Regions from separate parts of the Pseudoduganella sp. R-32 genome, predicted to be linked through region 3. Evidence: predicted binding sites of a transcription regulator. Region 3 holds the regulator's gene; each other region holds the start of a gene.
The links. The regulator FNR, encoded in region 3, switches genes on or off when oxygen is low (the NO sensors DNR and NnrR bind a similar motif). The targets are predictions, from matches to a motif close to TTGATNNNNATCAA.

Region 1: ACN9MU_RS00360 (OmpW/AlkL family protein) is a predicted target of FNR. The motif match lies at 2,043-2,056, and genes of this name have one in related genera.
Region 2: paaX (phenylacetic acid degradation operon negative regulatory protein PaaX) is a predicted target of FNR. The motif match lies at 2,263-2,276, and genes of this name have one in related genera.

The regions. Positions count from the first base shown of each region.
Region 1 covers NZ_CP183987.1:77,845-87,398, forward strand. Annotated here, with positions in the region: gene ACN9MU_RS00350 (molybdopterin cofactor-binding domain-containing protein) at 1-1,469, opposite strand, end outside; gene ACN9MU_RS00355 ((2Fe-2S)-binding protein) at 1,466-1,960, opposite strand; gene ACN9MU_RS00360 (OmpW/AlkL family protein) at 2,128-2,730, shown strand; gene ACN9MU_RS00365 (DUF2244 domain-containing protein) at 2,741-3,211, opposite strand; gene ACN9MU_RS00370 (hybrid sensor histidine kinase/response regulator) at 3,221-4,441, opposite strand; gene ACN9MU_RS00375 (chemotaxis protein CheB) at 4,441-5,046, opposite strand; gene ACN9MU_RS00380 (CheR family methyltransferase) at 5,046-5,876, opposite strand; gene ACN9MU_RS00385 (response regulator) at 5,876-9,406, opposite strand; gene ACN9MU_RS00390 (hypothetical protein) at 9,520-9,554, shown strand, end outside.
Region 2 covers NZ_CP183987.1:6,226,502-6,236,055, forward strand. Annotated here, with positions in the region: gene paaD (1,2-phenylacetyl-CoA epoxidase subunit PaaD) at 1-127, opposite strand, end outside; gene paaC (1,2-phenylacetyl-CoA epoxidase subunit PaaC) at 127-879, opposite strand; gene paaB (1,2-phenylacetyl-CoA epoxidase subunit PaaB) at 891-1,175, opposite strand; gene paaA (1,2-phenylacetyl-CoA epoxidase subunit PaaA) at 1,187-2,176, opposite strand; gene paaX (phenylacetic acid degradation operon negative regulatory protein PaaX) at 2,299-3,234, shown strand; gene ACN9MU_RS28515 (M14 family metallopeptidase) at 3,508-4,635, shown strand; gene ACN9MU_RS28520 (helix-turn-helix domain-containing protein) at 4,637-5,368, opposite strand; gene ACN9MU_RS28525 (hypothetical protein) at 5,501-5,896, shown strand; gene ACN9MU_RS28530 (DUF2145 domain-containing protein) at 5,900-6,673, shown strand; gene ACN9MU_RS28535 (hypothetical protein) at 6,674-6,850, opposite strand; gene ACN9MU_RS28540 (hypothetical protein) at 6,950-8,002, shown strand; gene ACN9MU_RS28545 (PH domain-containing protein) at 7,941-8,438, opposite strand; gene ACN9MU_RS28550 (DUF4241 domain-containing protein) at 8,544-9,125, opposite strand; gene ACN9MU_RS28555 (type 1 glutamine amidotransferase domain-containing protein) at 9,138-9,554, opposite strand, start outside.
Region 3 covers NZ_CP183987.1:3,678,330-3,687,883, forward strand. Annotated here, with positions in the region: gene ACN9MU_RS16865 (TraR/DksA family transcriptional regulator) at 1-243, opposite strand, end outside; gene ACN9MU_RS16870 (sensor histidine kinase) at 418-1,908, shown strand; gene ACN9MU_RS16875 (response regulator) at 1,905-2,318, shown strand; gene ACN9MU_RS16880 (response regulator) at 2,315-3,418, shown strand; gene ACN9MU_RS16885 (response regulator) at 3,411-4,046, shown strand; gene fnr (fumarate/nitrate reduction transcriptional regulator Fnr) at 4,148-4,921, shown strand; gene ACN9MU_RS16895 (carboxymuconolactone decarboxylase family protein) at 4,982-5,353, opposite strand; gene ACN9MU_RS16900 (MerR family transcriptional regulator) at 5,307-5,756, opposite strand; gene ACN9MU_RS16905 (bacteriohemerythrin) at 5,802-6,188, opposite strand; gene ACN9MU_RS16910 (LysR substrate-binding domain-containing protein) at 6,254-7,153, opposite strand; gene ACN9MU_RS16915 (aldo/keto reductase family oxidoreductase) at 7,250-8,110, shown strand; gene ACN9MU_RS16920 (DUF1854 domain-containing protein) at 8,119-8,583, opposite strand; gene ACN9MU_RS16925 (ABC transporter ATP-binding protein) at 8,576-9,554, opposite strand, start outside.

The DNA of each region.
Region 1 (9,554 bases), 3.3 Mb from region 3:
TTCAAGCCCTGGAAGACTGCAGGGTCCTTGCCGTCCTTGACGTTCTGCGGGAACAGCGCGGCCAGGATCGATTGGCCGGCGATGCGCATGTGCAGCGACGTTACCTCGCCTTTTGCGTCCAAGCCTGCGGTCAGCTTGCACTGGGTGACCGGGTGGTAGCGGCCGTGCTGCATGTCTTCTTCGCGGGTCCAGATCAATTTGATCGGCGTGCCCGGCATTTCCCTGGCGATCTTCACGACCTGGGTTACCCAGTCGTGCGTGGCGCCGCGCCGTCCGAAACCGCCGCCGAGATGCAGCTTGGTCACGTCGCATTTGGACTGCGGCAGGCCGGCTGCCTCGCTGGTCGCGGCCAGGGCGGCTTCGCCGTTCTGCGTCGGGGTCCAGACGTCGCAACGCTCCGGCGTCCACACGGCGGTGGCGTTCATCACCTCCATGGTGGCGTGGTTCTGGTGGGGGTAGCTGTAGACGGCTTCGATCTTGCGGTGGGCGCTGGCCAGGGCAGCCTTGGCGTCGCCGTTGCTGTTGCCGACTGCCGCTTCCGGTGCATCCAGGCCGGCCTTGATCCAGGCGGCGGTGTCCTTGCTGTTCATGCCGGCGTTGGGGCCCTTGTCCCATTCGATCGGCAGGGCGTCCAGGGCGCTGCGGGCGCGCCACCAGGTGTCGGCCACGACGGCCACAGCGCTGTCGCCGACCTGCAGCACTTTCTTCACGCCGGGCTTGCCGGCGATGGCGGCGGCGTCGAAGCTTTTTACCTTGCCGCCGAAGACCGGGCAGTCCTTGATCGCTGCGTTCAGCATGCCGGGCAGCTTGAAGTCCATGCCGTAGATTTGCTTGCCGGTGGTCTTGTCGGCCGTGTCCAGGCGCGCCAGGCGCTTGCCGGCCAGCTTCCAGTCTTTCGGGTCTTTCAGGTTGATGTCGGCAGCGGCGGGCGCCTGCAGCTTGCCTGCTGCGTCGGCGACCTTGCCGTAGGTGAGCGTGCGGCCGGATGGCGTGTGGGTGATCACGCTTTTCGCTGCCGCGCATTCGGCGGCTGGCACGCCCCACTGGGCGGCGGCGGCCTGCACCAGCATCATGCGGGCTGCGGCGCCGCCCTTGCGGACGTATTCATGCGATTCGCGCACGCCGCGGCTGCCGCCGGTGGAGAAGCTGCCCCAGACGCGATTGCGCGCCAGCTGGCGGCCGGGCGACGGGTATTCGGTGGTGACCTTGCTCCAGTCGCCATCCAGTTCTTCCACCACCAGTTGCGCCAGGCCGGTCAGCGTGCCCTGGCCCATCTCGGAACGGGCGATGCGGACCACGATGGTGTCGTCCGGCTTGACCACGACCCAGGCGTTGATCTCGGGCGCATCTGGCGCCGCGGTGGCCTGCGCCTGCTGCGCTTCTGCGAACGGGATATGGAAGCCGAACATCAGGCCTGCGGTGGCGCCCAGCGAGCGGCCGATGAAGCCGCGGCGAGTCATCATGCTCATGCCTTGCTCCCTTCCACGATGTCCAGGCCTGCAGTCTTCACGTCGCCGCCCCTGGCGATCATGTGGATGGCCTTGCGCACGCGGTTATAGGTGCCGCAGCGGCAGATATTGGTCATCGCCGCGTCGATGTCGGCGTCGGTCGGGTTCTTCTTCTGCTTCAGCAGCGCGGCGGCGGCCATGATCATGCCGGACTGGCAGAAGCCGCATTGCGGCACGTCCAGCGCGGCCCAGGCCTTTTGCACGGGATGGCTGCCGTCGTTGCTCAGGCCTTCGATGGTGACGATCTTCTGGTCGGCCGTCACGGTGGAGACAGGGCGCACGCAGCTGCGCGTCGGCTCGCCGTCAATGTGCACGGTGCAGGCGCCGCATTGCGCCACGCCGCAGCCGTATTTGGTACCGGTGAGTCCCAGCTGTTCGCGGATCACCCACAACAGGGGCGTATCTTCTTCGGCCTCGAACTCGCGTACCTGGCCATTGACGTGCAATTTCATTTCCTGCCTCCGGGGATAGGGTGGGATGTGAATTCGCGAATCTTACTCTCGTTTTAGCTAACTTGTGTTCGTTCGGGCAATTTTGACTTAGGTCAAAGATTTTGCTGCGTCGCATCAATAGACTTTTACTTACCGAATATCAATGACCACATGAAAGAGGTAGTGAAATGAAGAAAGCGATTTTGGCAGCTGTCCTGGGTAGCGTGGCGTTTGGTGCAATGGCGCAGCAAACGCCTTGGCAAGTACGCGCACGTGCCGTGCACATCAACCCCGCAGACAAGTCCGACCCGATTGCCGGCGTGGGCCCATCCGACCTGATCACCGTCAGCAGCAAAACCATTCCGGAAGTGGATATTTCCTACTTCTTCACCCCGAATATCTCCGCCGAGCTGGTGCTGACCTATCCGCAGAAGCACACCGTGTATGTGGCTGGCGAATCCGCCGGCACGTTCAAGCACCTGCCGCCGACCCTGCTGGCGCAGTACCACTTCACCCCATCCTCGCAGCTCAGCCCTTACCTGGGCGTGGGCGTGAACTGGACCACCTTCTCCAAGAACAAGATCCTGGACGGCCAGGGCAGCCTGGAACACGACAGCTTCGGCCTGGCCCTGCAGGCTGGCGTGGACTACAAGCTGGACAAGAACTGGTCGCTCAACCTGGACATCAAGAAAGTGCAGATCCGCAGCGACGTGCTGCTTGCCGGCACCAAGGTCAGCAAGGTCAAGGTTGACCCGGTCATGTTCGGCGTGGGCGTAGGCTACCGCTTCTAACGGCTGGCACCTAGTTGCTGAACAAGCCGCCCTGCACTTCCGCGCGCAGCTCCTGGGCCAGCGCGCGGCGGCGCGGGTCGGTGGCGAAGTAGCCGATATCGACTGCGACGCCATTCGATTCAAGGTGAATCAGGTCGCCGTAGCGGGCGGGCATCTGCAGCCGGAGAAAGTAGAGTTCGAGCTGCGTTACGCTCATTTTGCCGGCGGAGACCTGCTCCACCAGCAGCTTGCCGTTGGCGAGCACGATGTGTTCATAGTCCGTGGCATGGCGGGCGAAGTAAAGGAAGGCGGCCGCCACGGCCGTCATCTCCAGCGCGGTGAACAACAGCACCTGCCACATGCCCATGATCACAAAGCCGGTGGCAACCGCAAACGAGAGCAGGCACATCAGGGCATAAGCCATCCCCATCTGCTGAGGCGACAATGAACAATTGCGCCGCAGCAGCCATTCCCTGCGTTCCCTGAGCAAGTCCCGGTTCATGGGGACATTCTAGGCACAACTCGCTGGCAAAGGCAAAATGTCCTTGGTGCTTCCCGTGCCCGGCGTGGGCTTTTCGTCGGCGCGCGGCAACGTGAAGATGAAGGTGGCGCCTTCGTTCGGCTTGCTGCGGGCCGAGAGCGTGCCGCCGTGGGCTTCGGCGAGCTGGCGCGAGATGTAGAGGCCCAGGCCCAGGCCGGCCGGCATGCCTTCCATCTTTCCGCGTTCGAAGGGTTCGAAGATTTTCGGCAGCACTTCCTCGGGGATGCCGACGCCCTGGTCGATCACCTCGATGCGGGCGTTCTGGCTGTCGGCATGCAGGCGCACGTCGACCGGCTTGCCGCCGCCGTAGCGCAAGGCGTTGTTGATCAGGTTGACGATGACCTGCTCCACGCGGAACTCGTCCCAGCACCCGGCCACGGGCTGCACGATCGACAGGCGCAGTTCGCTGTGCATGTCGGCGGCGTGCTGCGACAGGTCGCCGACAATCCGCTGCAGCAGCGCTTCCAGGTCGACGCGGGCCGGACGGATCGACAGTTTGCCGGCGCGGATGCGCGAGACGTCGAGCATGTCGTCGATCAGGCGCACCATGGCGTGGATCTGGCGCATGTCGCGCGCCACCATGCGTTCCAGCTGCTCCGGCGCGAAATGGTCCATGTTGCCGCGCTCGAGCTGCAGCTTGCGCATCTGCGCTTCCAGGTACAGGGTGTTGAGCGGCGTGCGCAGTTCATGCGCCACCATGGACATGAACTGGTCGCGCATTTCCAGCGCGCGTTGCAGTTCCTGCTGCACGGCGTTCAGCTCGCGCACCGTGGCCTCTCGCTGTTCGACGATCTGTCGCACCTCCTGCTTTTGCCGGAACAGGTCGACAAAGACATTGACCTTGCTTCGCACCGCATCCGGATCGAGCGGCTTGTAGAGGAAGTCCACCGCGCCCGCTTCGTAGCCCTTGAAGGCGTAATTCAGCTCCTTGCCGGCGGCGCTCACGAAGACGATCGGGATATGGCGCGTCTTGCCGGTGCCGCGCATCAGCTCCGCCAGTTCAAAGCCGTCCATGCCCGGCATCTGCACGTCGACGATGGCCAGCGCGAATTCATGTTCGAGCAAGAGGGCGAGCGCCTCTTCGCCGGTACGGGCCTGGTAGATCACGCGGTCGTCGGCGCGCACCAGGGCATTCAGCGCGCGCAGGTTTTCCGGCAAGTCGTCCACCAGCAGGACATTGGTCGGTTCCATCAGTGCTTCTCCAGCATCAGCAATAGTTGCTTGATTTGTTCCAGCGGCAACACCAGGTCCGGCTGGCGCACGCGGATGGCCTCCAGCGGCATCACGCCGACATTGGCTTCTTCCGGGTCCTGCACCACCGTCAGGCCGCCCGCCTTGCCAATGGCGGCCATGCCTTGCGCGCCGTCGTCATTGGCGCCGGTCAGCAGCATGCCCGCCAGGCGTGATCCATACACGTCTGCCGCTGATTCCATAGTAATGTCGATTGCGGGACGTGCAAAGTGCAACGGTGCGTCGCAGCTCAGCGAAAAGCTGCGTTCATTTTCAAGCAACAGGTGGTAACCGGCTGGCGCAAAATACAGGGTACCCGGAATGATGTCTTCCTTGTCGCCCGCTTCGCGCACCGGTACCTGCACCCGTTGTTGGAAGACGTCCACCAGCTGGTTTTGGCGACCGCTCCTCACATGCAGCACCACCACGATCGGCAGGCGGTAGCCGCGCGGCAGTGCCGGCAGCACCTGGATCAAGGCGTTCACGCCGCCGGCCGACGCGCCAATGACGATCGCCTCCGTGGTGCGGCCTCGCACAGCCATGTCCAGCGCAGGGTCGGTTTGCATTATTTTTTCCTGAACAGGCGGTCGCGCTTGGCGAGCACTTCAAACCGGGGAGCGTAAGTGGAGAAGTCGATGCTCTCCTTGCTGCCCAGCCCCAGGAAGCCGCGATGGCAAAGCGACTCGTGGAACAGCCCGAGGGCCCGTTCCTGCAGCTTCTTGTTGAAGTAGATCATCACGTTGCGACAGCTGATGAATTGGGTCTCGGCGAACACCGAGTCGGTAGCCAGGCTATGGTCGGCGAAGGTGACGTTTTCGCACAGCGAGCGGTCGAACAGGGCGGCGTTGTAGGCGGCCGTGTAGTAGTCGGAGAAAGCGCGCTTGCCGCCGGCCGCCTGGTAATTGGCGGTGTAGGTGCGCATGTTCTCGAGCGGGAAAACGCCTTTCCTGGCTTTTTCCAGCGATTGCGGATTGATGTCGGTGGCGTAAATGAGGCTGCGCTCCAGCAGGCCTTCTTCCTTCAGCAGGATGGCGAGCGAATACACTTCCTCGCCGGTGCTGCAGCCCGCGACCCAGATCTTCAGCGAGGGGTAGGTTCCGAGCACCGGGGTCACATGCTCGCGCAGGCCGATGTAGTACGTGGGGTCGCGGAACATTTCCGTGACGGGGATGGTCAGGTATTGCAGCAGCTGGCTGAAGGCGTTGGGCTCGTGCAGCACGCGCGATTGCAGCTGCGAGACGGTGGCGCAGCCCATTTCACTCATGGCGTGCAACACGCGGCGTTTCTGCGAAGCGCCGGTGTAGTCGCGGAAGTCGTAGCTGTACCTGAGGAAGATCGCCTCCATCAGCATGCGCAGCTCGATGTCGACGCTGCCGATTTGTGCGCCGTCGCTCATCACACCGTGTCCAGGGCAGGCATCCACACGCGGAGCAATGAATACAGGCGCGACAGGTCGATCGGCTTGGCCAGGTAGTCGTTTGCGCCGGCGGCCAGGCATTGCTCCTGGTCGTCCTTCATGGCCTTGGCGGTGATGGCGATCACCGGCAGGCGGGCGAAGCGCGGGTCGGCGCGCAGGCGGCGCGTGGCTTCCAGGCCGTCCATGCCGGGCATCATGATGTCCATCAGCACCAGGTCGATGTCGGGCACGGCATCGAGCTTGTCGAGGGCTTCTTGGCCATTGCGGGCGATTTCCACCAGGGCTCCCTGTTGTTCGATGGCGCTGGTCAGGGCGAAGATGTTGCGCACGTCGTCGTCCACCAGCAGGATGCGGCGGCCTTCGAAGACGCGGTCGCGGCTGCGCACTGCCTTCAGCATGGTTTGCCGTTCGCTGGAGAGCAGGGACTCGACCTTGTGCAGGAACAGGGTGACTTCGTCCAGCAGGCGCTCCGGCGAGCGGGCGCCCTTGATGATGATGGAGCGCGAGTATTTCGACAGCTCCGCTTCTTCGGCGCGCGTCATGCTACGTCCAGTATAGACAATCACCGGCGGAAAGCTGGCGATCTCCTGCTGCGACATGTGCTGCAGCAGTTCGCTGCCTTGCATGTCGGGAAGTTTCAGGTCCATGATCATGCAGTCGAAGATGGTGGCGCGGAGCTGCTCCAGCGCTTCGGCGCCGCTGGCGACGGCTGCGATGGCGATGTCCTCGTCTTCGATCAGCTTGACCATGCTGTCGCGCTGGCGGGCGTCGTCTTCCACCAGCAGGATGTGCTTGATCTTTTGCGTGAAGCGGCGTTCCAGGCGCTCGAACGCGGCCAGCAGCTGGCTGCGCCCGGCGGGCTTGTGCACAAAGCCGATGGCGCCCAGGTGCAGGGCTGCTTCGCCGCTGTCGGCGCCGCTGATCACATGCACGGGAATGTGGCGGGTTTGCGGGTTGTCTTTCAGCATTTGCAGCACCGACAGGCCAGAACGGTCGGGCAGGCGGATGTCGAGCATGACGGCTTGCGGCTGGTGTTCTTCGGCCAGCTTCAGGCCTTCCTCGGCGGTGAAGGCGACCAGGGCGCGATAATTCGATTCGTGCGCCAGGTCGTACAGGATGCGGGCGAAGTCGGGGTCGTCTTCGATGATCAGCACTTTGCGCTCCGGCGGCGGGGCGGCGGCGCGGTCGTCGTCGAAGGGGCGCAGCGGGGCGCCGGCCTCGCCCGGACCGGCGGCGGCGATCGGCGGGTCGCCCGGCATCGATAGCGGCGCGGTTGCGGCGACAGGCGGTGCGGCGGCGGGCCCGCTAGGCGGTGCGTCCGCACGGCCTGCCGGCTGCAGCGCCGCGTCGCCGGGCGGCGCAGCTACCGCCCACTGCGTCGGCAACAGCAAAGTGAAGGTGCTGCCCTGCCCTTCCACGCTGGACAACTCGACTTCCCCGCCCAGCAAGCGCGCCAGGTCGCGCGAAATCGACAAGCCCAGGCCGGTCCCGCCAAAGCGCCGGCTTGGCGTGCCGTCGCCCTGCTGGAAGGCATCGAAGATCGCGCCCTGCTGCTCGGCCGGAACGCCGACGCCGGTATCGATGACGGCAAAGCGCAGCAAGCCCGCCTCGCCCGGCGACACGCGCAGGATCACCTTGCCGCGATCGGTGAACTTGACCGCGTTGCACAACAGGTTCTTGAGGATCTGCTCCAGCCGCTGCCGGTCGGTATAGACCTTTTCCGGCAGGCCGGGCAAAAGGTCGACCACGAACTCGAGCTGCTTTTCCCGCGCCAGCGGGACAAAGGCCGCCTGCAGGGAATCGATCATCGCCTGCAAGGCCACTTCTTCCGGCGCCAGTTCCAGCTTGCCCGCCTCCACCTTGGAGATATCGAGGATATCGTTGATCAGCGCCAGCAGGTCGTTGCCGGCGTTGTAGATGGTCTGCGCAAACCGCACCTGCTCCTCATCCAGGTTGCCCTGCGCGTTGTCGGCCAGCAGCTTGGCCAGGATCATGGAACTGTTCAACGGCGTGCGCAGTTCGTGCGACATGTTCGCCAGGAACTGCGACTTGTATTCGCTGGCCCGCTCCAGGTCGCGCGCCCGCGCCTCCACGTCGACGCGCGCCGCGGCCAGGGCGGCATTGCGCTGGTCCAGCATTTCCGCTTGCAGCTCCAGCTTCTGGTTGCTCTGCTCCAGTTCCAGCTTCTGCGTTTCCAGGCTGACCTGCGAGCGCTCCAGCACGCGCGACTGCTCCTCCAGTTCCTCGTTGGCGGTACGCAGCTCCTCCTGCTGCACCTGCAATTCCTCGTTCAGCGACTGTGTTTCGGCCAGCACCTCGGCCAGGCGCTGGCGGGCAACGGTCGCCTCGATCGCCATGCCGACATTGCCCGCGACCAGTTCGAGGAAGTCCAGCTCGCGCCGCCCCACTTCGCGCAGGAAGCCCAGCTCCACCACGCCGTTCACCCGGCCATCGCTATGCACCGGCAGCAGCACAAGCTGTTGCGGCATGCCGTCGCCCAGCGACGAAGACACCTTGATATAGCCGGCCGGCAGCTGCGCCATGTGCACGGCGCGCCGCGTGCGCGCAGCCTGGCCCACCAGGCCTTCACCCGGCAGCAAATGCTGCCCCTTCGCCTCATCCTCCTGGCGGAAGCCATGGGCCGCCGTGCGCTCCAGCGATCCATCCGGCTTGACCACGTAGAACGAGGCCACCGCCACGTCCAGGTAGCGCGCCATGAAGTCCAGCAGCGTCGACGACAGCAGCGGCAAGGCCATCTGGCCTATGCCCTGCTCGGCCAGCTGGCTCTGGCCCTCGCGCAGCCAGGCCTGGTGCTGCAACTGGTAAGCATGCGTGTGCTGCTCCTGCAGCGCATCGCGATAGACGTCCGACAGCCGCATCAGGTCGCGCCGCCCGAGCCACGCCAGCAGGCTGCTCACCGCCAGGCTGACGGCAAGGAAGATCGCCACTGTCCAGAAGCCCACCACGCGCACCGCCTCGCCGCGATTGGCGCGCTCCCGCTCTTCATGCGCGATGAACGCGCGGAACTGTTCGCGCAGGTCTTCCAGGGCCGCCTTGGCGGCGCCGGCGCGCAACATGCCGAGGTAGTCGCCCTGCTGGCGGCGGGTTGCGATCATCTGGTCCGCCGCACGCATCCACGCCTGGTGCTGGGCGCGGATCTGGCGCAGGCGCTCGACCTGGGTGGAGTCGTCCTCCACCAGTTCGCGCAGCGACTCGGAAGAGGCCTCGAAACGCGGGCGCGCGGCAATGTAGGGAGCAAGATAGGCATCATCACCTGTCAGCAGGAAGCCGCGCATGCCGCTTTCCATGTCGACCGCCAGCTTGCGCAATTCCTGCGCATTGCCGATCGCGCGCTCGGTGGATTCCACCGCGCTCCATGTACTCATCAGGTAGGCGAACAGCACAACGAAAATGCCGGCAGCAACGATCCCGCCGAGCAGCGGGACCTTCACATTCCGGTTGAGGATTCGGCGAAAGCCCTGGTCATCGATGGTCGAACTTCTTTGCATTGAAATGGTCAGACAGTCATCGGAAGCTCCCAGTGTACGCCTACGGCGGAGCTTGCGCGGCAATCGTGCGCGGAGGCTATAATTGCTTTCAAACCAATCACTTCCTTTCGCCCATGCGCAAAATCCTGACTGTCGTGCCGCTGTTATT
Region 2 (9,554 bases), 2.5 Mb from region 3:
TGACCGCGCAGGACGATGCCCCGGTGACCTGCACATCACGCACGATGCCGAGGTCCACTACGGAGATCACAGGGATTTCCGGATCGGAGACCTGCTCCAGCAGCGTCCAGACACGCGCTGCGTCCATCACCACTCCGAACCCGGGTAAGCGCGCTGCAGGAACTGCATCTCCGCCAGCAGGTAGCCCAGGTGTTCGGTATGGCGGCCTTGCTTGCCGCCCTTCTGCATCCAGGCGTCGGCCGCTGGCATGGCCAGCGTCGCTTCTCCGAGGATATCCGACACGTGCGACAGCCACTGCTCGCGCAGCATGGCAGCCGGGGGCGCAACGCGTTCCGCAACCATGGCTTCATCCACCGCGTCGTAGTTGAACACCTCGCCGGTGTACATCCACAGTTCGTCAATCGCCGTCTGCGTGAACTGGTGCGACACGTCGGTGCCGTCGCCCAGGCGCACAATCAGGTCGCCGCTGCGGCGCAGGTGATAGGTCACTTCCTTCAGCGACTTCTCGGCGATCTCCGCGATGCGCGGGTCGCTGCTCTTGGTCAGCGCGCCGATCAGGAAGTAATGCCAGGTATCGAAGAAGAACTGGCGCACCAGGGTGTGTGCATAGTTGCCGTTCGGCTGCTCGACCAGCAGCACGTTCTTGTAGTCATGCGCGTCGCGCAGGTAAGCCAGCTTGTCCTCGTCGCGGCCCGCGCCTTCCAGTTCTGCGGCGTAGGTGTACCACATGCGGGTCTGGCCCAGCAGGTCCAGCGACACGTTCGACAGCGCCATGTCCTCTTCCAGCGCCGGGCCCTTGCCGCACAATTCGCACAGGCGCTGGCTCAGCACCATGGCGTTGTCGCCCAGGCGCAGCAGGTAATTGACCTTGTTATCCATAGCAGGAAGCCTTACAGGTTCTTCACTTCTTCCGGCATCGGGAAGAAGGTCGGGTGGCGGTACACCTTGCTGTTGGAAGGCTCGAACAGCGGGCCCTTGTCGGCCGGTGCGCTGGCAACGATATCGGAAGCGCGCACCACCCAGATGCTCACGCCTTCGTTGCGGCGCGTGTAGACGTCGCGCGCGTTGTTGATTGCCATCTCCGCATCGGGAGCATGCAGGCTGCCCACATGCTTGTGCGCCAGGCCGTGCTGGCTGCGAATGAAGACTTCCCACAGTGGCCATTCTTTGCTCATCTTGTCTCCTCTCAGGCCGCAGCCTGCTCCTTATTGTGTTTGTCGGCGTACGCCACCAGCGCGTCGCGGAACCATGCGCCGTCTTCATAAGCCTTGACGCGGGTGCGCAGGCGCTCGCGGTTGCAAGGGCCGTTGCCCTTCAGGACCTGGTGGAATTCTTCCCAATCGATTTCGCCGAAGTCGTAGGAGCCGCGCTCCTCGTTCCATTTCAGGTCAGGGTCGGGGATGGTCAGGCCCAGGAATTCTGCTTGCGGCACGGTCTGGTCGACCATGCGCTGGCGCAGTTCGTCGTTGGAGAACAGCTTGATGCGCCAGGCGCTCGATTGCGCGCTGTTGACTGAGGCCGCGTCGGACGGGCCGAACATCATCAGCGACGGCCACCACCAGCGGTTCAATGCATCCTGCGCCATCGCCTTCTGCTCCGGCGTGCCTTTGGCCAGCGACATCATGATGTCGTAGCCCTGGCGGGCGTGGAAGGACTCTTCCTTGCAGACGCGGATCATGGCGCGCGAATACGGGCCATAAGAGCAGCGGCACAGCGGGATCTGGTTGATGATGGCCGAGCCGTCCACCAGCCAGCCGATGGCGCCCATGTCGGCCCAGCTCAGCGTCGGGTAATTGAAGATGGACGAGTACTTGGCTTTGCCGCTGTGCAGGGCCGCCAGCAATTCGTCGCGCGACACGCCCAGGGTTTCGGCGGCGCTGTACAGGTAAAGGCCATGACCGGCTTCGTCCTGGATCTTGGCCAGCAGGATGGATTTGCGTTTCAGGGTCGGGGCACGGGTCACCCAGTTACCCTCAGGTAACTGTCCAACAATTTCGGAGTGGGCATGCTGGGAAATCTGGCGGATCAGGGTCTTGCGGTAAGCCTCCGGCATCCAGTCCTTTGGCTCGATCTTGATGCCGGCGTCGATGCGCGCCTGGAATTCGCGCTCCTGCGCGTCCATATCTTCTGCGGTCTGGACCTTTTTCAGGCCAGTTTCCACCATTTGTGCGTACATAAGGAGGGCCTCCTTGTTCGGGATAGCTTCATAATACGATACAAAAACTGCTTTGCAAACGAATTTTGTGTGTCATTTAAAAATTCTGTATCTAGATCAATGACAGTGTATAAAATCGGTCTATGCAAAAAAACCAGAAAATCAATGGCTGGATCGAAGAATTCCTGGCCAGCGACCCGCCGCGCTCCAAATCGCTGGTGATGACCATCTTCGGCGACGCCATCGTCCCGCACGGGGGCATGGTGTGGACGGGCAGCTTGATCGAACTGCTGGCTCCCTTCGGCGTCAACGACCGCCTGCTGCGCACCTCCGTATTCCGCCTGGCGCAGGAAGGCTGGCTGGGCGCCCAGCGCGACGGCCGCCGCAGCAGCTATGCCATCACGCCCGACGCCATGCGCCGCTTCAGCCGCGCCTTTCGTCGCATCTACGCGCCGCTGAATGTGCACTGGAACGGCCAGTGGACCCTGGTGCTGGCCGCCGATGGCCTCGACGCCCCGGCGCGCAGCCAGTTGCGCAAGGAGCTGTTATGGGAAGGCTACAGCGTGATCGCGCCCGGCATCGCCGGCCATCCCGCCGGCGATGTGGAGGCGCTGGAAGCCCTGCTGTCGCGCCTTGGACTGCTGCAGAAGGTATATGTGGTACAGGCCAGCGAAGTGCCCGGCCTGCGCGCACGGCCGCTGGGCGAGATGGTGGCCGAAGGCTGGGACCTGAGCGAAGTGGCCGCCGGCTATGAGAAGTTCGTCGCCAACTTCAGCACCGTGCCCGGCCTGCTGGCCGAGGCAGGCGAAATCGATCCCGAGCAAGCCTTCGTGCTGCGCACTTTGCTGATCCACGCCTACCGGCGCGTACAGCTGCACGACCCGCAACTGCCAATCGAACTGCTGCCCGAGCCCTGGCCCGGCGCCCGCGCCTACGAACTGGCCAGCCAGCTCTATCGCCAGCTTTCCGGCCCTGCCGAAAGGCACATTCTCGCCGCCCTGCAACGCGAAGATCCAAGCGCCCCGCAACCCGAAACCAGCTTCCACCAGCGCTTCGGCGGCCTGCTATCATCAGCTTGATCACCGTGGAGGTAGGATGGTCCGGCCTATCGGGATTGCCAGCCTGCTGTTGTCCTTACCCCTGGTTTGCCGGGCAGGGCCCAATACGAGCAGCGCTGGGGAATGAAGCTGCCGGACGACCTGGCGGCTGGGGCCTGGCTGACAGGATGAAAGTCGGGGTCAGGTCTGGCAATCCGCCAAAATGGCGGATTGCCAGACCTGACCCCGACTTTCATTCGGTGTATCATGTCGGGCTTCGCGCGACGGCGCTTCATTTTTCCGACAGGACACACAATGTCTATCAAGATCAGCAGCCAGTTCGACGCTGGCGCCATCGATGTGGTCAGCGTTACCTCCGCTGGCGATATCGATGTCAATATCCGCAAGGACTCGCATGCGGACATCATCCAGTGGTTCTATTTCCGTGTGCAGGGCGCGCAGGCCGTGCCGCTGACCATCCGTTTCCTGAATGCCGGCAAGGCTGCCTATGCCGAGGGCTGGAAGGGCTATAACGCCGTTGCGTCCTACGACCGCGACAACTGGTTCCGCATCCCGACTTCCTTCGATGGCGAAGTGATGACCATCGAGCACGCGCCGGAACACGATTCCATCTACTACGCTTACTTCGAGCCGTATTCGTGGGAACGCCACCTGTCCCTGCTGGACTCCGCGCAACTGCACCCGCTGGCCGAACTGGTCGACCTGGGCAGCACCGTGGAAGGCCGCGACATGAACATGCTGGTGATCGGCGACCAGGCAGCCGAAAAGAAGGTGTGGGTCATCGCGCGCCAGCACCCTGGCGAGACCATGGCTGAATGGTTCGTGGAAGGCATGGTCGAAGCCCTGCTCGACGCCGCCAATCCATATGCCCGCCAATGCCTGCAGGATGCCTGCTTCTACATCGTGCCGAACATGAACCCGGACGGCTCCGTGCGCGGCAACCTGCGCACCAACGCCGCCGGCGCGAACCTGAACCGCGAGTGGAACGAGCCGACCATGGAGCGCTCGCCGGAAGTCTTCTTGGTCAAGGAGAAAATGAAGGAAATCGGCTGCGACTTGTTCCTGGACGTGCACGGCGACGAAGGCCTGCCTTACGTCTTCGTGGCCGGCAGCGATGCCCTGCCGAACTTCACCAGGGAGCAGAAGGCCGCCCAGGACAAGTTCATCGCCGACTTCAAGCTGGCGTCGCCGGACTTCCAGTCCGAGCATGGCTATCCTGATTCGCCATACACCCCGGAAGTGTTGACCATGGGTTCGCCGCACATCACCCACCTGTTCGGCTGCCTGTCGCTGACCCTGGAACTGCCATTCAAGGACAACGCCAACGATCCGGATGAACTGGTTGGCTGGAACGGCGCCCGTTCCGCCAAGCTGGGTGCGGACGTGCTGCAGCCTGTCCTGCGCACCCTGCGCCGTTTCTAAACTATCGCAGCAGCGCCCGGAATGCCTTCGGTATCCACGGGCGCGCTGCCAGCATGATGGTCACCGCGCGGCGCTGTTCCCACGGCAGCCGCGCATCATCCTGGTGCTGCAGCGAGAATTCGTCCGCCACCTGCTTCAGGCGATCCAGCAAGGCGCGTGTCGATTGCTGCGACAACATCACGCTCACCAGCCGCTGCACCTCATGATGGCCGTCGAAGCGGCTATCGAAATAATCGCTGTACGCTTCGTCGCGGAAAAAGCCCTGGATCGGGCCATTCGGCAGCCAGCTGAAAGTGCGCGCCACCAGCAGCTTCACCTTGTTGTTCGGCTTGAGCATCAGGAAGCCGATCTTGTCGAGCCTTAGCAGGCAGCCCGTCGCTTCGGCGGCGCTGATCTTGTAGTTCTTCACCACTTCTTCGATCGGCACCTGGTTCAGCGCCAGCACAGCCACCACCAGCAGCTTGGTGTCGCTGATGATTTCTTTCTCCTGCGCGTAGGTGAGTTGCGAGATCAAATGCGGCGTATCGGCGCTGGCTTGCGCCAGTTCGGCAAAATCCATCTCCAGCACAGCCAATACCTGCTCCAGCCGGTCGAGCGTGAAATTGCGGGCCGCGAACATGCGCTTGATGCTGGGTTCGGAAAGACCGATCTTCTGCCCCAGGGCGGCGTAAGTAATGCCGCGCGCCTTGAGCTGGCGTTTAAGCGCGTCGACCAGGCGGATGACGTTGGACATGCTTGAATTTCCCGCAATAAAGTATCGCAATATGATACCACCAGCATGGCGCGGCGCTACAGTGCGCGAAGCAATTGCCCTGCCCCTGGCAACGCAGCAAGATGGCCGCTCCTTTAACCTGTGGAGCAAAAAATGAAACGCACCCTGATCGCCGCCTTGCTTGCTGTCGCTTGCGCCAGCAGCCAGGCGGTGAATGGTTCGCAAGCCCTGAGCCTCGGCGGCCTGTCCGCCGTGGTTGTCGTGGCGGGATCCGTGGTGACAATGATGACCGGCAACTCGCCGGTAGTCGATTCCGTCGAGACGGTCGGCGAAAGCGTGTTGGTCGTGGTCAAAGCGGTAGGCGACGGCAGCAAGGCTACCTTGCAGTTCAGCGGCAAGGCGCTGGAAGGCGTCTCGATGGTTGCCGGCACCGCGATCAGCGTTGTGGCCATGTCGGCCGGCCATGCGCTGGTAGTATCGGGCAAGGTGATCGCCTTCATCCCGAACGAGGCGGGCAAGGCACTGCTGCATCACAGCCAGGTGAGCTAAGCCATGCGACGCCTGATCCTTGCAGTGTCGTTGGCCGGTGCAATGGCCGGCGCGGCCCACGCGGGCCAGAGCTGCGAACACAAGCCCATGTCGGTGGAAGAGGTGAAACGCGGCCTGGACCTGGCCCAGCGCAGCATGCAGGCGCTTGACGCCAGCGGCGCACAAGTGGCCGTGATTGCACGCGCCGGGCAGGACCTGTCCAAATATGGCTTGCATTATTCCCACGTCGGCCTGGCATGGCGAGATCATCCGGCAGGCCGCTGGGTGGTGGTGCAGTTGCTGAACGAATGCGGCACGGCCGATTCAGCCCTGTTCAACGATGGCCTGGGGAACTTCTTCCTGTCCGGGGTGCACGAGTACAAGGCGCAGCTGATGCTGCCTGCGCCGGAAGTGCAGCAACGGCTGGCGCAGGTGCTGGCTTCGCGCACGCCGCTACGCCTGCACCAGCCGCACTACAACATGCTGTCCTACGCCTGGTCGACGCGCTACCAGAACTCCAACCAATGGGCGCTGGAGACGCTGGCGGCAGCCAGTGCGGATGCCGGCCGCGTCGAAACACGCGCTGAAGCGCAGCAGTGGCTCGGCCAGGCCGGCTTCCGCCCGCAGCCGGTGGAAATCGGCGCCCTGACGCGGCTTGGCGGCCGCATGTTCCGCGCCAACGTCGCCTTCGACGACCATCCGATGGGCCAGCGCATGCAAGGCCATATTACGACCGTGACGGTGGACGGCATTGAGCAGTTCATGCACAGCCGCGGCGCGCAGGTGATTGAGCTGTGACTATTTTCGGCTGAGTTTCCGCACGCGCGTCACGTGCTTGCGGCGCAGCCGTTCAAGCTCACGCGCCTGCGGATAGCCCGGCTGGCCGGGCGCGCGCAGGTGCGGCGGGATGAGGGACGGCGCCTCCGGCTCAAAATACAGCGCGGGAAGGCGCTCGCTTTGTCGTTTGCTGGTCATGCTTCATGTTAGGCCCAGCCCCCGGAAGTTGCCAGTTTTGCGCCGGCGCAAAGGCCGTGCCGCGATCTGCGCCGATCATGGGCCTTTATGGAGGCGAACATGAAGCTATTTATTCCCTTGCTGGCTTGCGCCTTGCTCGCCGGCTGCACCTCGATGCCCTATCGCCCGGCACAGGCGGATGGCGCCTTTCCCGGCCTGGCCGACTTTGCCGCCACGGCGCCGGGGCATAGCGTCGACGTGCTGCTGGTGCATGGCATGTGCACCCATGACGCGCGCTGGGCCGATGAAACAGTGGCGCAATTGGGCAGCGCACTCAAAGCCAGGGCGCCAGGCCCGTCCAGCGCGGTGCGCGCTATCGCAAGCGCGGATGGCATAGAGATAGTCGAGCGCACCATCACGTTGCGGCAAGGCGAATTGCGCATCAAGGCCCTGGTGTGGTCGTCCCTGACCACGGCCCTCAAGCGCCAGCTTGAATATGACCTCAGCACGCGCCTGCCGGCCACGCGCGCGAAGCTCAATGCACAGGCCAAGGACAAGCTGCTGGACGATTGCATCCCGGACGCCCTGATCTACCAGGGTGTCGCGCGCGACGCCATCCAGCAGCGCATGGCGCAAGCAATCCTGCACGCGACCAGGGATGCCGCGCCGGACGCGCCGTTGCTGGTGCTGTCGTCCAGCCTTGGCAGCAAGATCCTGTTCGATACCCTGCTGCGCATGGAGGCCGCAGCCCAGAGCACCATCGACCGCATGGCCTACCTGGTGATGGCTGCCAACCAGATTCCCCTGCTTGCGCTGGCCGACCAGCAGCTGCCAGGCGCCACGCCAGGCTTGGAGGCAACCGTGGTGCAGCCGCCCGACAGCCTGCGAGCCGTCCTGCTGAAGCGCCGCGCGGGTCCAGCGCCGCGCAGCAGCAGCACGGGCAGACTGAACCTGGTGGCGTTCAGCGATCCCAACGACCTGCTGTCCTATACGCTGGAGCGCGAACGCTATGCCGGGCTGGGAGTGGACGTGGTGAATGTGCTGGTATCAAATGCGCCGACATGGCTTGGCCTGCTGGAGCGCCCCGACCACGCGCACACCAATTACCTGCTCAACCCAGACGTTGCCCGAATGGTCGCGTGTGGTGAGCCGCGGAGTGCGCGCTGCGAATGATTTCGTAGACCTTGCGCGCTTCGGCGATCGTGTCGAAGCGCGGCAGCTCTTCAACCCCAGGCCAGGAAGCCAGCCCGCTGAACATATTTCCCGCAGCTGATATGCCGAAGGCAATGGTGCCCTCGCCATTTCGGTTTTCGGTCAGCGAGAACTCGCCCATTGCGCGCAAGTTCAGGCTTTTCATCCTGCGCTTGAAAATGCCGGAGCGGATGATGATGCGTTCATCGGTAACCGCGTACTCGGTATACGCGCGTTGCCACGCTTCGACCACAAAGCGGCCGGCAATCATGTAAAGCCCGACCAGCACGAAGGGGATGCCCCACAGGCGAAACAACAGGGGCGCAGCTGAATTGAAGACGGAGTATTCCCAGAACAGGGCAAAGCCGCCCCACATCAGGCTGAATGGAATCATCAGCAAATCGGAAGCGCGCAGCATCAACCCCTGTCGCGGGGCGCCGCTCCATAAGACGCGTTCATTGATCGACAAGTTATCCATGCCGCCATCTTACCCGGCAGGAGTGCCTATAAATCTGGCAGATTGTCACTTCCAGAAAATCAGTAGGCGCTTCCACCAGCTTCGACCCGTTGGCGCTGCGTCATGCACGTTGGGAAGCACCGCGAAGTCGGTCACCAGGCTGGCCACGCGGCCATCCGCGCCATAACCGAAGTAGGAGGCGTACGGGCCGGCGCCTGCGCCGGCTGGAAAAGAGACGACGCAATCCGGGCCGGCCTGCGGGTCCATGAAACAGGCGCTGCCCGATTCCACGCTGTAGCCGAAGATCTCACCCGGCTTGAGCGTGCGGGCGTCCTGCGTCGCGACCAGCGCTGGGTACCAGTGGGCGACCGGCGTGTCGGCAAGCTGCACACGGGCATAGGCGATGCGCTCCTCGCCATTGTCGCACCCCGCCATCGCCAGCGTGACGGGATATTCGCCGTTCGGCACGCATTGCGTAAACGGCTGCAGCCCGGCTTCGGCCTGCGGGTCGCCAGCGGCGATCTTGCCGGAGATGACTGCCAGCCGGCCAGCTTCGGCCAGCGTGAACTGAATGGTGGTCTCTTCAAACGTAAAGCGCTCCGCGGCAAAGGCGGAGCGCAGTCCTTCGGGATTGGGCGCATAGCTCATGCGCCCATCATATTACTTTTGAAGGCGTGCCAGCAATTCCTTGCCCACCAGCGGTGCCGACGCAGGATTCTGGCCGGTGATCAGTTCGCGGTCGGTCACCATATTGCCCTGCCAGTTGGCAGCCTTGGAAAACTGCAGGCCAGCCTTCTGCAGCGCGGTTTGCGGGTAGAACTTCATTTCGCCGCCGCCCAGTTGGGACTTGGACGCCTCCTCTTCATCGTTGGTGAAGACAGTGACCTTGTAGCCGGAGTAGATCCATTTCGGCTGGGCGGGCGTGGCGCCTTGCGCCAGCTTCATGGCGAAGCCCTTGGCATCAGGCATGGCCGACAGCAGTGCGATCGGACCGTGGCATACCAGCGCGGTCGGCTTGCCGTCCTGGTGGAAAGCAGCCAGCACCTTGCCCAGCGCGGGACTGGCCAGCAGATCCTG
Region 3 (9,554 bases):
GATGAAGGAGCGCTGGCGTTCGGCGAGTTCCTGGCATGCCAGGCAAGTCGCGGCCCCAGGCTGGGCTTGCATGCGCCCCGCGGAGATCGCGCCCCCGCAGTGCAGGCACTGGCCAAAGGTCCCGGCCTGCAAACGCTCCAGCGCAGCATCGATCGCAGCCACTTCGGCGGAGTCGCGGCCAGCCAGCACCTCGCGCCGCTGGCGCAGGACGGCAGTCCAACGGTCAATTTCTTCAGGTAGCATGGCTAGTCTCCACTTTTGGGGCACTTTAACGGGCATCTTGCGCCGCGTCACCAGTGCCGCTTGACCTAAGTCAAGTTTGACCGACTTATTCTTGAGGACCCGCATTTGGCCTCTTGCCCCAAGGGACGTTACAATCTTAGGATGACAGGATTTGACCACCGACAGGGCCAGGCTTTGACACATTCAACGATTGCGGAACGCAGCCTGCAATGGCTGCTGGCGTCGGCGACGGACGCGATGCTGATCATCGACAAGGAAGGCCAGCTGATCCTGGTCAACCCCGCGCTGGAAAACCTGTTTGGCTATGAGCCGGGCGAACTGCAAGGCAAGTCGCTGGAATCGCTGATTCCGGAACGCTTCCGCCACGGCCACGTTGGCCTGCGCGGCAGCTATTTCGAACGCCCGCATCCGCGCGCCATGGGGGCCGGATTCGAACTGTTCGCCACCCGCAAGGACGGCACCGAGTTCCCGGTCGAGGTGAGCCTGTCGCCCCTGCAGGACAATGGCACCCAGCCGATGGTGATGGCGACCATCCACGATATCAGCGCCCGCAAGAAGGCCGAACACGCGCTGCAGGAAAGCGAAGCGCGCATGCGCGCGATCTTCGAAACGGCGGTCGATGCGATCATCACGATCGACGAGCACGGCATCATCGAACGGGTCAACCCGGCCGCAGAGCGCATGTTCGGCTATCCGGAATCGGAAGTCCTGGGCCGCAACGTCAAGATCCTGATGCCGGCGCCGCACCGCGAAGCGCACGACGGCTACCTGCAGCATTACATGACCACCGGCGAAAAGCGCATCATCGGCAAGGGCCGTGAGGTGCAGGGCCTGCGCCGCGACGGCAGTATTTTCCCGATGGACCTGGCCGTCACGGAAATGTGGCTGGGCGGGCGCCGCATGTTCACTGGACTGGTGCGCGACATCACCGAGCGCAAGCACGCCGAAGAAAAGGCGCAGCAACTGCTGCAGGAGCTCACCAGCGCCAACGAAGAACTGACCAACTTTGCCTACGTCGTATCGCACGACCTGAAAGCGCCGCTGCGCGGCATCGGCTCGCTGGCCGACTGGCTGGCGCATGATTACGCCGACAAGTTCAATGAAGAAGGCAAGGAGCACATGCGGCTCCTGATCAACCGGGTCCACCGCATGGGGGCCCTGATCGACGGCATCCTGCAGTATTCGCGCGTGGGACGCATCAAGGAAGCCGTGGTGCCGGTGCAGCTCGACCAGCTGGTGGCCGAGGTGGTCGACCTGCTGGCAGTTCCGGCGCATATCAAGGTTACCGTGATGCCCGGCATGCCGACAGTTGCCGGCGAACCGACCCGCATCCAGCAGTTGTTCCACAACCTGGTGTCGAACGCGGTCAAGTACATGGACAAGCCGGACGGCGAAATCGAAGTGGGCTGGGCCGACGAAGGCAGCCAGTGGCGCTTTTACGTTCGCGACAACGGCCCCGGCATCGCCGAGCGTCATTTTGAACGGATTTTCCAGCTGTTCCAGACGCTGGCGCCGCGCGACCGGGTTGAAAGCACGGGTGTCGGCCTGGCGCTGGTGAAAAAAATTGTGGAAATGTACCAGGGCAGGGTGTGGCTGGAGTCCGAGCTGGGCAAGGGCACGACCTTCTATTTCACCCTGCCAAAGAAAAGAAAGAATAAAGCATGAATAATACGAGCAAGCCGATCCTGCTGGTGGAAGACGACCAGGTCGACGTGATGACCATCCTGCGCGCGCTGAAGGAGGTCCATGTCAGCAACCGTGTCGTGGCGACGGAAAACGGCGAGGCCGCACTGGAATACCTGCGCGAGCCGGGCAACGAACAGCCATGCATCATCCTGCTGGACCTGAACATGCCGATCATGAACGGCATCGAGTTCCTGCAGAACGTCAAGCAGGACCCGCTGCTGCGCCGCATCCCGGTCATCGTCCTGACCACGTCGGAAGAACAGCAGGACAAGATGCGCAGCTTCGACCTGGGCGTCGCCGGCTACATGACCAAGCCGGTGGACTACCGCCAGTTCGTGGAGGTGGTCCGCTCCATCAACCTGTACTGGACCATCAGCGAGCTGCCATGAACAGGGTAAGGGTCCTTATCGTCGAAGACGATATCGTTGACCGTATCGCCTGCCGCCGCGCCTTTGCGCAGGCGCCGGGCTTCAACTGCGAATTGCTGGAAGCGGAAAGTGGCCAGGAAGGCCTGGATATCGCCTTGCGCGAAGAGCCCGACTGCATCCTGCTCGATTATCACTTGCCCGACCTGACCGGGCTTGAATTCCTGGCACGTCTCGCGGCAGACCGCGGCGAACCCCAGCCAAATATCCCGGTGATGATGCTGACCGGCGCCGACAGTGCCACCGTTGCGGCGGAAGCGATGCGCCGCGGCGCGCGCGACTACCTGGTGAAGGACAACGACGGCCGCTACCTCGACTTCCTGGCGGGCGCCATCGACCGCCTGCTGCGCGAGCAGCGCCTGATCGACGAGAAACAACTGGCTGAACAGGTGCTGCGGCAGTCGCAGAAAGAGCTGCGTGAACTGGCCGCGTACCAGGAAAAACTGAAGGAACACGAACGCACCCGCATCGCCCAGGAAATCCATGATGAACTGGGCGGCCTGCTGACCGGCATCAAGGCCTATATCTCGGTCGCCATCGAGCGCGGCGGCGAGCAATCGGACCCACTGTTGAAGGATGCGGCCAAGCTGGCGCAAGATGCGATAGAGACCGTGCGCCGCGTGATTACCGACCTGCGTCCAAGCGTGTTGGACCAGCTGGGCATCTGGCCTGCGCTGGAATGGTATGCGGAACAGGTGGCGCAGCGCAGCGGCTTGCAATGCACCTGCAATATCACGCCGGAGGCGCAGGCGCTGGAGCTCGATGCGGAGCGCAGCACCATGTTGTTCCGCGTCGCGCAGGAAGCGCTGACCAACGTGGTGCGCCATGCCGAAGCGAGCGAGGCGCGCGTCATCGTGGATATTGACGGCGAAAACGTGGTGCTGCGGGTGGAAGACAATGGCAAGGGTATCGAAAGTGCCGGCTTGTCCGACCGGGAATCGTGGGGCTTGTTCGGCATGCACGAGCGCACGCGCCGCTTTGCCGGCGAACTGAATATCAGCGGCAAGGCCGGGCAGGGCACTACCCTGCAGCTGCGGCTGCCTTTGGAGGACAAGAATGGGTGACAAGATCACCGTTTTGCTGGTCGACGACCATGCGATTGCACGCAATGGCGTGCGCCTCATGCTGGGCACGGCGCCCGACATCAGCGTGGAGGGCGAGGCCGGCAACGCCGTCGAAGCGATGCAGCGCGTGGCCGAGCGCAGTTTCGACGTGGCGCTGGTGGACATCAAGATGCCGGGCAAGAATGGCCTGGACCTGTTGAAGACCCTGCGCAGCGAATGCCCGCGCATGGCGGTGCTGGTGCTGAGCACCTATTCCGAGGAAATTTACGCGGTGCGCGCGCTGAAATCGGGCGCCTCCGGCTACCTGACCAAGGATGCGCCGACGGCGACCCTGATCGAGGCCGTGCGCAAGGCTGCCTCGGGCGGCAAGCACGTGAGCCCGGCGTTGCTTGAAAAACTGGCAACCCTGGTCGGCGGCGGCCCGAGCGGCGACCACGAAGAGCTCTCCAACCGCGAACTGGAAGTTTTCAAACTGATTGCCCAGGGCGAGTCCCTGGTGCGCATAGGGGAAAAACTACATCTCAGTCCTAACACTGTGACAACCTATCGCAGCCGCATCCTCGAGAAAATGGGCATGTCCACGAATGCTGAGCTGACCCGCTATGCCCTCGAGCACGGGCTGATCTGAGCGGCTGTAGGGGAACCACTACAGCAACTACACAGGATGCTTGATACCGGGAAATGACGCCGGGCGCGATACTGCTTCCATCGAAAACAAGGAGCAGCAAAATGAGCCCGGTCATCCCAATCACCCCTGCAAACGCCACCAAATCCTGCGCACCAGTCGCAGCCAAATGCTCGCTGTGCAGCTTCAACCGCCTTTGCTTGCCACAGGGCCTGGCCGACGAAGATGTTGCTCGCCTTGACCAGATCATTTCCCGCCGCCGCCGCGTGAACCGCGACGAGCCGCTGTACAAGACCGGCGACAGCTTCCACAGCCTGTATGCCGTGCGCTTCGGCCACTTCAAGACCGTGCAGGTGAACCAGCGCGGCGAACAGACGATTGGCGGTTTCCACATGGCCGGCGACCTGCTGGGCATGGAAGCCATCGGCAATGGCCAGCATTCCTGCAATGCCGTGGCGCTGGAGGACAGTGAAGTCTGCGAGATCCCCTTCAACCGCCTGCAAGAGCTGGTGATGCAGATTCCCGGCTTGCTGCAGCAGTTCCACCGCACCATGAGCCGCGAAATCCAGCGCGAGCAGTCGGTGATGCTGTTCCTGAGCCATATGCGCGCCGAACAGCGGCTGGCCATGTTCCTGCTGAACCTCGCTGGCCGTTACGCCCAGCGCGGCTACTCTTCGACCAGCTTCCAGTTGCGCATGTCGCGTGAAGATATCGGCGGCTACCTGGGCCTGACCGTGGAAAGCGTCAGCCGCCAGCTGGCCCGCCTGCGCCAGGATGGCTCGATCGTCCTGAGCAACCGCGATCTGCGCATTACCGACCGCGCCAGGCTCGAGGCCATGTCGTCCGGCGGCATGGCGCAGGAACTCGCTGTCGCCTGACCGGCTTACCAGTTTTCTCACCTGTAGGGGGTGTATGGGGCAGCTCTTGCTGCCCCTTTTTTATTGCGCGAACACTTCTTTGGCGGCCATCAGGCCGTTGAGCGCAGCCGGAAAGCCGGCGTAGACGGCCATCTGCATGATGGTCTCCACGATCTCTTCGCGGCTGACGCCGACGTTGAGGGCGGCGTGGATGTGCACCTTGAGCTGGGGCGCAGCGTTGCCCATGGCGGTCAGCGCGGCCACCACAGCGATCTCGCGTGATTTCAGGTCAAGCCCCGGGCGCGAATAGATGTCGCCAAAGGGGAATTCGATCAGGTAGCGGGCGAAATCGGGCGCAATATCTTCCAGGCTTTGCACGACGCGGTCGCCGGCCTGGCCGTCGACTTCACGCAGTTTTGCGAGCCCGCGCTCGTAGCGGCTTTCGGTGTTCATTGGCATGTGCTCCATCGGTGGTTGGATTCGACGCCAGGGACTGCTCCAGGGAGCGGTAATACTCGATCTTGGCCTGCAATGATGCTGCAGATTGTTGCATCGCCTCGATTTCGGCGAGCACGTTCTGCATATGCTCTTCCAGCATCCGGCGCCGTTCCGGCACCGTCGAGTCCCCAGCGCCGCGAAGTTTTGCGAATGACTGCATTTTGCCGATTGGCATATGGGTCGTTCGCAGACGCAGCAGGAATTCGATCCAGGCAAGGTCCGAGGCCGCATAGCGCCGCCGGCCGCCCGCTGCACGATTGACCGGGGCAATCAGCCCGATGCGCTCGTAATAGCGGAGGGTGTAGGCTGTGAGGCCGGTACGTTTGGCGACTTCGTCAATGCTCAGGTGCGATTCCATGGGGTGATCGTAAAAGTTAGAGTGCACTCTAAGTCAAGCACTTTATTACTCTAACCGGGAAGCCGCAACTGCGAGCGCAAGGTCCATCGTGTTGATGTGGGCCTCGAGCCAGTCCGGCAGGGTGCGGATGATGTCGCGTGCCGTGGCTTCCTCGTCGTCCTTCAGCAGGCGCAGGGTGCGGGCGACCTTTTCCAGCAAGTAGCCATGGGCTGCGCGGTGGGCCTGGGCAGCCGGGTAGGCGATGCGCTCCATCAGGCTGTTTTCTTCGCGCAGGTGTTCCATGAATTCAGCTGCCAGGTCGCGGCAGGCTGCGTCAAAGGCGGGACGGGGCAGGGTTACCATGGCGTCGAGCATGTCGAAGACGATGCGGTGCGACTGGTCGAGAACGGGAATGCCCAGTGCGAGGTCCGGCCCGAAGACGATGGAATCCATGGGGTTCTCCAGTAGTGTCGAACCGCAATTGTGCCGCTGGGAAAAAATCGTGCACATGATCCATGTCAATTTTCACTTTTGACAAAGTCTATGAAGGCGCGCAAGGGCGGCGGAACCAGCCGGCGCTCTGGGTAGTAGAGGAAAGGGCCCGTAAAGGATTGCCACCAGGGTTCCAGCACCGCTTCCAGGGCGCCATTGTCCAGGTGCGGGCGCAGCCAGTCTTCGAACAGATAGATGACCCCGCTTCCTGCCTTGGCCGCGTCGACGATCAGTTCAACGGCACCGGATGGCTCCACCAGCAAGGGGCCGTTGACATCGACTTTCACGGTTTCCCCATCGCGCCTGAATTCCCATGGCGGTACGGCGCGCCCGGCAAAGCGCATGCGCAAGCAATCGTGCTGGAGCAGTTGTTGCGGATGGTCGGGCCGCCCGCGTTTGTCGAGGTAGACCGGCGCGGCAGCGGCGGCAAAGCGCTGGACCCGTGGGCCGATGGGTACCGCGATCATGTCCTGCTCAAGGCGCTCGTCATAGCGAACGCCTGCGTCGCAGCCCGCGGCAAGCACGTCGACGAGGCCCTCTTCTGCGGCAATTTCCAGTTGTATGTCGGGATAGGCGGCCAGGAACGCCGGTACGATGGCCGGCAATACCAGTCGTGCTGCACTGATGGGGACGTTCAGCCTCAATCTGCCGGCTGGCCGGTCGCGCAAGCCGTTCACTTCGGCGAGGGCGGCATCGACTTCTGACAGGGCGGGCTGGAGGCGCGCCAGCAGGCGCTTGCCCGCTTCAGTGGAGGTGACGCTGCGCGTGGTGCGGTTCAGCAGCCGCACTCCCAACTGGGCTTCCAGGCGGCGCACCGCTTCGCTGAGACCGGATGCGCTGACGCCCATCGCACGCGCGCCATCGCGAAAGCCTTGGGCGCGTGCAACGGCAATGAAAGCATTCAGGTCGGCAAGATCGACGCGCATTGTGCAAATTTTCGTACGGGCTGTTTTGATTATACCGGCTTATCGAACGGTCGATTCGCTTCTAGACTGGGAACCTCATTGAAAAGGAGCTCTACCATGTCCCAGCAACCATCCACTTACTGCCTCGGAGACCTGATCGTCAATCGCATGGGTTACGGCGCCATGCGCCTTTCAGGGCCGCATGTTTTCGGGCCGCCGGCCGATACAGCAGGCGCATTGAAGGTCTTGCGCACGGCGGTTGAATCCGGTGTCGATCACATCGACACCAGCGATTTCTACGGCCCGCACGTAACCAACCAATTGATCCGCGAAGCCTTGCGCCCCTACCGCGATGGCCTGGTGATTGCCACGAAAATTGGCGCCCGGCGCGGCGCCGATTCTTCCTGGCTGCCGGCTTGTTCGCCTGCTGAACTGGAACAGGCCGTGCATGACAACTTGCGCAACCTGGGGCTCGACAAACTGGATGTCGTCAATTTGCGCCTGATGATCGATCCGATGCAGCCGGCTGAGGGCTCGATCGAAGAGCCGCTTGCCGCGCTGGCCGAGCTGCAGCGCAAAGGCCTGGTACGCCACATCGGCTTGAGCAACGTGACCCATGCCCAGGTAGCCGAGGGCCGGCGGATGTGCGAGATCGTGTGCGTGCAAAACCAGTACAACCTGGCCCACCGCAATGACGACGCCTTGATTGATGAACTGGCACGCGATGGTATCGCCTACGTGCCGTTCTTCCCCTTGGGCGGGTTCTCGCCGCTGCAGTCGTCTACCTTGTCGCGTGTCGCCGCCCGCTTGGGCGCGTCCCCGAACCAGGTGGCCCTGGCTTGGCTGCTGTACCGGTCGCCGAATGTGCTGTTGATTCCGGGGACCACCTCGATTGCCCACCTCAAGGAGAACCTTGCCGCGCAGGCGCTCGATTTGCCCGGCGAGGTCCTGGCGGAACTGGATGGCATGGCGCGCTAGCGGCGCGCTTAGAGGAATCGATCGAGGATCTTCTTGCTGTGCTTATCCAGCGCGAACTGGTCGCGGATCAGGAAGTGGATGCCGTGGCTGTCCGACACCAGCAAGGAAACGCTGCCGATGCGGCGAATATCTTCTTCGCCGCGCAGCACGAAGGTGGTATCGCCGCGGTCGGTTTCGACGCTCCAGGTGGAAGGGCAGGCATAGCTGCCCACGTCCACGATACGCTGGATGACCGGCATGAATTCACGGCCGGCCAGTTCTTCGCGCACAATGTCCGCCAGTTGCGGCGACAGGTCGGAAATACGATCCAGCCAGGCCACTTCCTTGCCGTCGGTGTTTACCAGCGACAGGCCTTCATCCGGCGCCTGGATGGGAAACGCGCGTACCGGCGACACGCCTTCATGCAGCACGCCGTTGGCGTCGATCAGGTTCAGCTTACCGAAGCTGTCCCGGCTCAAAGTAAAATTAATCATCTTCACGGCTCTTTGCCTTGTCATCCATGTCTGTATCGACGTTACGTGCCTGCGCCTGGTAGAGGCGGTAGTAGGCGCCTTCCCTGGCCATCAGTTCTTCATGAGGGCCTTCTTCGACGACCTTGCCGCGGTCCATCACCACCAGGCGGTTCGCGCGTTGCAGCGTTGAGAGACGGTGCGCAATGGCAATCGTGGTGCGGCCGGCGACGAGGTTGTCCAGCGCCTTCTGGATTTCTTTTTCCGTTTCCGAGTCCACCGATGCAGTCGCTTCGTCGAGGATCAGGATGCGTGGATCGATCAGCAGCGCGCGCGCAATCGAAATACGCTGGCGTTCACCGCCCGACAGGCCCTGGCCGCGCTCGCCCACCATCGAATCGTAACCCTGCGGCAGGCGCAGGATGAAGTCGTGGGCGTGCGCTGCGCGGGCGGCCTTCATGATTTCTTCGCGGGTGGCTTCCGGCTTGCCGTAGGCGATGTTTTCCGCAATGGTGCCGAAGAACAGGAATGGCTCCTGCAGCACCAGGCCGATATTGCGGCGGTAGTCCGACACCGCGTAGTTGCGGATATCGACGCCGTCCAGCAGGATCGCGCCTTCCGCCACGTCGTAGAAGCGGCAGATCAGGTTGACCAGGGTCGACTTGCCGGAGCCGGAATGGCCCACCAGGCCAATCATTTCGCCGGCCTTGATCTCGAGGTTCACCCCGCGGTTGACGGCGCGGTTACCGTAGCGGAAGCCCACTTCGCGCAGCGTGATGTCGCCGCGGACCTTCTCGACCTTCACCGGCTGCACCGGATCGGGCACGCTCGACACGTGGTCCAGGATGTCGAAGATGCGCTTGGCGGCCGAAGCGGACTTCTGCGTCACCGACACGATGCGGCTCATGGAATCCAGCTTGCCATAGAAGCGGTTGGCGTACAGGACGAAGGAGCTCAGGACGCCGACGGTGATGTTGTGCTTGGAGATCATCCAG